DNA from 2 places in the Pseudoalteromonas sp. GutCa3 genome. Region 2 is predicted to be linked to the other one. Evidence: predicted binding sites of a transcription regulator. Region 2 holds the regulator's gene; the other holds the start of a gene.
The links. The regulator FliA, encoded in region 2, starts transcription of late flagellar genes. The targets are predictions, from matches to a motif close to CTAAAGNTNNNNNNNNNNNNGCCGATA.
Positions count from the first base shown of each region.

Region 1: a site for FliA is predicted at 1,344-1,370, ahead of pomA (flagellar motor protein PomA). Genes of this name have one in related genera too.

Region 1 covers NZ_PJBK01000029.1:35,293-38,482, reverse strand. The annotation lists gene CXF64_RS05950 (flagellar motor protein MotB) at 1-514, opposite strand, end outside; gene pomA (flagellar motor protein PomA) at 517-1,284, opposite strand; gene CXF64_RS05940 (exodeoxyribonuclease VII small subunit) at 1,606-1,848, shown strand; gene ispA ((2E,6E)-farnesyl diphosphate synthase) at 1,851-2,738, shown strand; gene dxs (1-deoxy-D-xylulose-5-phosphate synthase) at 2,844-3,190, shown strand, end outside.
Region 2 covers NZ_PJBK01000034.1:18,101-21,290, reverse strand. The annotation lists gene flhF (flagellar biosynthesis protein FlhF) at 1-131, shown strand, start outside; gene CXF64_RS07220 (MinD/ParA family ATP-binding protein) at 124-984, shown strand; gene CXF64_RS07215 (RNA polymerase sigma factor FliA) at 1,011-1,721, shown strand; gene cheY (chemotaxis response regulator CheY) at 1,762-2,145, shown strand; gene CXF64_RS07205 (protein phosphatase CheZ) at 2,163-2,936, shown strand; gene CXF64_RS07200 (chemotaxis protein CheA) at 2,952-3,190, shown strand, end outside.

The sequences.
Region 1 (3,190 bases), on a different contig from region 2:
CAAGCTCAATTGCGCCATCGATTATTTGCTTTTCAAGCTGCTGCGCTATCTTTTTAACAAGCTCGTTAGTTTGCTCCTGATCGGCTGCTGAAGTTGCTTGCTCAGAAGATTCTTCTTGTGAGGTACTACGAGATTCACCACCGCGTTTATCCCCGCGCTGTTCTTGCCTGCCGCCTGCTGAACTTTCATCGCCAGCCTGAAACTCTAACATTTGTTGAGTCATTTCGACTGTTTGCTGCTGAATGGTTTCTATTGGGGTTGGCTCTGGTTTGCCTGGGGTAAACTCCATGGCAATAACAGAGGTACCTTTAGGGATGTCTTTTACTTCAATTTTATTCTGCACACCAAAAGCAAACTTCATAGAGCCCGCAATTTGTTTAAACTTAAGTACATCCATTTCTGAAAACGCGAGCAAGAGTACAAAAAAGCACATTAACAGTGACATTAAATCGGCAAACGTTCCCATCCATGCAGGTAGACCTGGTGGTGGGCATTTACACTCTTGATCAGACATAGTTACTCCTCGGTATCTACTTTGCGTTTAGATTCAGCTAAGTAATTTTTCAAAATACCTTCGATTACTTTTGGATTCTGACCATCTTGTATACCTAAAATAGCATCCAAAATTAAACGCTGATTCATAGCTTCCTCGTCTTTACGCAGTTCGAGTTTTACCTGAATAGGAATTGCCACAACATTGGCTAAAAACGCGCCATATAAAGTTGTTAATAGTGCTACTGCCATTGCCGGACCAATTGCCTTTGGGTCATCCATGTTAGACAACATTGCAACCAAACCAATTAGAGTACCAATCATACCCATTGCAGGCCCTATATCAGCTAACGACTTAAATAAACCCGCGCCCAATTCATGGCGAGTCGTGGTTAGAGAAATATCTTTTTGAAGTGTAGCGCGAACTACATCTGCGTCGTGGCCATCAACGAGCATATCGACGCCTTTGCGCATAAAGGGGTTTGGAATTTCAGCTTCTTCGAGTGCTAAAAAACCGCCTTTACGAGCTGAATCCGCAAGTTCTACTGCTTTTTCGATAAGTATTTCTGGCGTTTCGATTTTAAACATAAACGCTTTGGCAACAACTTTACCTATCCCCAAAAATTGCGACATGGTGAAGTTTGATAAAACAATAAAGAGTGAACCACCAAATACAATAACCACAGACGGGGTATTGTAAAACATAGCCATTTCACCGCTACTACTCATAAACATAGACATGACAATTAAGCCAATTGCGCCTAGGATCCCGATTATGGTTGCTAAATCCACATTTCCTCCAGAAGTTTCATGCTTAATGGCCTTATCATAAACTTTTATTATTAACTGCTTATCGGCAACATATTGAATTGCTTAAGCCATTTTTATAAATAAACATAAAAAGCAGCCTTTAGCACTATCTTAGATCAAGTTATAAGGGCTACCTAATTATCAATTGATTTATTAAACCAACAGACCGCTATTAAGGCTTTATTAATGCACTTGAAATATAATTTAACGTTATAAAGGTAAAAAACCAATATCATCCTTTGACCTAGTTTAGCATTCCCCCTAAAATTGACCCCTAAATTTATTATGTAAGCTGAAATAAAGATGGCGACTAAAAAACCTGAAAACTTAAGTTTCGAACAAGCACTAGAAGAATTATCTACAATCGTTAGTGACATGGAACAAGGTGACTTATCGCTTGAGCAATCGTTAAAGCAATTTGAGCGTGGAATTGCATTAGCAAGTGCTTCATCAGGGAAATTACAGCAAGCAGAACAAAAAGTATCAATTTTGATGGGGAATGGCGAAAAGTCAGTACTTACAAATTTTGATAATGATATGGAATAGCTGTGAGCATAAAAAATCATATTGAACGTGCTCAAAAAGATGTAGTAGCGACCTTACAACAGCATTTTAACCAGCCTCTCGATACAGAAGAAACGGTAAAGAACGCCACCCAGTATGGATTATTTAATGGTGGTAAAAGATTACGTCCATTTTTAGTTTATGCCACAGGTAAAATGCTCGGCGCAAACCATCAAGACTTAAACGTACTTGCTGCTGCAATTGAGTGTATTCATAGCTATTCGTTAGTCCATGATGACTTACCAGCAATGGACGACGACGACTTACGCCGCGGACGCCCTACTTGTCATATAGAGTTTGGCGAGGCAAATGCAATTTTAGCCGGTGATGCTCTTCAAACTCTTGCTTTTGAGCTTATTGCGAATCACAAATTTGAATGCTCATCGCAAACACAAGTAAAAATGATTGCTACACTTGCCCACGCATCAGGCCTTCAGGGTATGGTTGGCGGACAAGGCCTTGATATAGCAGCAACTGATAAAGTGATTACCGTACAAGAGCTTGAGCGAATACATAAGCTAAAAACCGGGGCTCTAATTAATTGCGCAATTACACTTGGTGCACTGTGCAGTGAAAAGGCTGATCAACAAACCTTAGAAAATTTAAGTGTTTTTGGGTATGCTATAGGGCTAGCATTTCAAGTACACGACGACATTTTAGATGTTGAAGGCGATACAGTTATTTTAGGAAAGCCACAAGGCTCCGATATTGCCGCGAATAAAGCGACATATCCGGCGTTATTAGGTATGCTAGGCGCTAAAGAAAAGGCGCAAAATTTAATACAACAAGCCCATGAAGCGTTAGCAAATATAGATGCTGACACAACACTTCTTGCGTCGCTAGCAAATTACCTAATTGAGCGTGACCACTAATTTTTGCTCATACGTATTGCAATTAGCACTGACATTATTACTCAACATTAATTATTCGTAAAAGCTTTGAATTAATTAATGTTAGCGAAGGATATATATAAAACCATGACACTTGATAGTAGCAAGTATCCATTACTTAATTTGGTTGACGAGCCAGCCCAATTGCGTGACTTAGCGCAAGACAAACTCCCTGCATTTAGCAATGAGCTGCGCGATTATTTACTCAACTCAGTATCGCAAAGTAGCGGTCATCTAGCGTCTGGTTTAGGGACGGTTGAACTAACCGTTGCGCTGCATTATGTTTATAACACTCCAGACGATCGCCTAGTTTGGGATGTGGGTCATCAAGCTTATCCGCATAAAATTCTTACTGGTCGTCGCGAGCAAATGCACACTATTCGCCAAAAAGACGGTTTGCACCCTTTTCCTTTTCGCGATGAAAGCCAATACGA
Region 2 (3,190 bases):
CAGAAGATATTCGTGTTGCAAATGCTGAAAAACTAGTGAAAAAGGCTGAGCAGTTATATTTAAAAAGAACAAAAGCACAACATTCAAGGCACCAAGCAGTGGCGCCAAGTACAGTAGGGATGTATGATTAACACAGTATTAGATCAAGCAAGCGGCCTGCGCAAAATGAGTCAAAACAATAACAACGGCGTAAAAGTTATCGCTGTAACCGGTGGTAAAGGTGGGGTGGGGAAAACAAATGTTTCTCTAAATACCGCTATTGCACTAGGGCAACAAGGTAATAGAGTATTAGTGCTGGATGCTGACTTAGGTTTAGCAAACTGTGATGTGATGCTTGGTTTACGTGTAGAGCGCAATTTATCACACGTTTTGTCAGGTGAATGTGAGCTTGACGAGATTTTAGTTGAAGGCCCTGCTGGTATTAAAATTGTACCCGCTACATCGGGCTCGCAAAGTATGGTTGAATTATCGCCATCTGAGCATGCCGGGCTAATTCGTGCATTTAGCGAATTGAATACCGAATTTGATATTTTAATTGTAGATACAGCCGCTGGTATTTCAGACATGGTGCTAAGCTTCTCACGAGCAGCACAAGATGTAATGGTTGTAGTGTGCGATGAACCAACATCAATAACCGATGCTTACGCACTTATTAAAGTATTAAGCCGCGAGCACGGTGTTTATAAGTTCAAAATTGTTGCCAATATGGTCCGCAGTATGCGTGAAGGCACTGAATTGTTTGCAAAACTATCTAAAGTTACCGATCGCTTTTTAGATGTTTCAATGGAGCTAGTAGCAACGGTTCCTTATGACGAAAATATGCGCAAAGCAACACGTCGCCAAAAGGTGATTGTTGAGCTCTTTCCAAGTTCGCCAGCCGCTCTCGCGTTTAAAGCGCTGGCGACAAAAGCAGTTAAATGGCCAATACCAAATCAACCATCTGGGCATTTAGAGTTTTTCATTGAGAAACTAGTAAACGGCTAATTATGACAACATTGGTGAATAGAGCTATGGGATATCAATCAACACAAAACTTAAATGTGATTGTTGAGAAACATGCATCACTTGTTAAAAAAGTGGCATGTCATCTAATTGCTCGATTACCACCTAGCGTTCAGCTTGATGATTTAATTCAATCAGGAATGATAGGTTTAATAGAAGCTTCAAAAAACTTTGATGCAACAAAAGGCGCAAGCTTTGAAACCTTCGCCGGTATTCGTATTCGCGGGGCTATGCTTGATGAAATGCGCCGTGGTGATTGGGCTCCTCGTTCAGTACACCGTAAAAGCCGACAAGTTGCAGAAGCAATTACTGGGCTCGAAAGCAGTCTGAATCGCGAACCAACAGATACAGAAGTTGCTGAAAAACTTGAAATTTCACTCAATGAGTACCATCATATTTTAAATGATGTTAATACCAGTAAAGTATTAGGCATAGAAGACCTTGGTGTAGATGAGGATGTTATTACTCCCGTAGGCCAAGATTTAGCGCTAGACAAACCTTTTAATAATGTTAAAAATGATCGGTTTAATGAGTCTTTGCTAAATGCAATAAAGTCATTACCAGAGCGTGATGCAATGGTACTTTCTTTATACTATAACGATGAAATGAATTTAAAAGAAATAGGACATATACTCGATGTAAGCGAATCGCGTGTAAGTCAGATACATGGTCAGGCGATGATTAAGCTTAAAGCTAAAATCAATGACTGGATAAACTAGTAGTAAGTAAACTAAGGTTAATACCTCACTGGGGGATGTTTTGGATAAAAACATGAAAATTCTTGTAGTTGATGATTTTTCAACGATGAGACGAATTATAAAAAACCTATTACGTGACTTAGGTTTCACTAATGTTCAAGAAGCTGATGACGGGTCTACAGCTTTGCCTATGTTACAAAATCAAGTATTTGATTTTGTGGTTACAGATTGGAATATGCCGGGAATGCAAGGTATTGACCTTTTAAGAGCAATTCGTGCAGATGATAAGTTAAAACATATCCCTGTACTGATGGTAACGGCAGAAGCTAAAAAAGAACAAATAATAGCTGCAGCGCAAGCTGGCGTTAATGGTTATATTGTTAAGCCATTTACGGCTGGAACATTAAAAACTAAATTAGAAAAAGTATTTGAACGCTTAGGCTAATGATGGGGGAGAGGCTTATGTCAGCACCAGCTGCGCCTCAAATAACGTTAGAACAAGCTCGTCAACTCGTCATTTATTTAGAAAACGATGAGCAAGATAAAGCTAATCAGTTGATTTTAGAGACAGCTTCGCAAGAGCAGTCTAAATTATTTGCTGAAGTTGGGAAGTTGACTCGTCAACTGCACGAAGCACTTAAAAGTTTTGAGCTTGATACTCGCTTAACTAACATAACGACAGATGCGATTCCAGATGCTAAAAAGCGGCTTAATTATGTCATAGAAATGACAGAAAATGCGGCTAATAAAACAATGGATGCTGTTGAGGCTAGTTTACCTATAGCTCAGCAACTTGCAGATGAAATATCTCATATCAAACCGACATGGGATCGTTTAATGAGCCGAGAGATTGAGCTTGGTGAGTTTAAACAACTTTGCCATAGTATCGATAAGTTTATGAATAACTCTCATCATAAAACGGATGAGCTTCAAAGCTTAATGACAAATGTACTAATGGCTCAAGACTATCAAGACTTAACAGGTCAAGTTATTCGCCGTGTTATAGAACTTGTTAGAGAAGTAGAAGAAAGCTTACTTCATCTTTTAACAGCGTTTGCTGAACAAGATGACAGTGACAACACAGCGAATAAAGTAGAACAACAAAAAATAAAAGAACCAGTTGCCACACAAACTTTAGCAGGTCCTGAAGGCCCTATTATTGATAAAGAATCGCGTAATGATGTTGTATCTGATCAAGATGAAGTCGATGATCTTTTATCAAGTTTGGGCTTCTAAGAGGAGAGTAACTGCATGTTTGAAGTCGATGAAGATATTTTACAAGACTTTCTTGTAGAGGCAGGAGAAATCCTAGAGCTTTTATCTGAACAGTTAGTTGAACTGGAAAATAATCCAGAAGATACCGAGTTACTAAATGCCATATTTAGAGGCTTTCACACTGTAAAAGGTGGTGCAGGCTTTTTAGCTATGACAGAACTTGTTGATGCTTGCCACGGCGCTGAAAACGTATTTGATTTACTACGTCAAGGCGT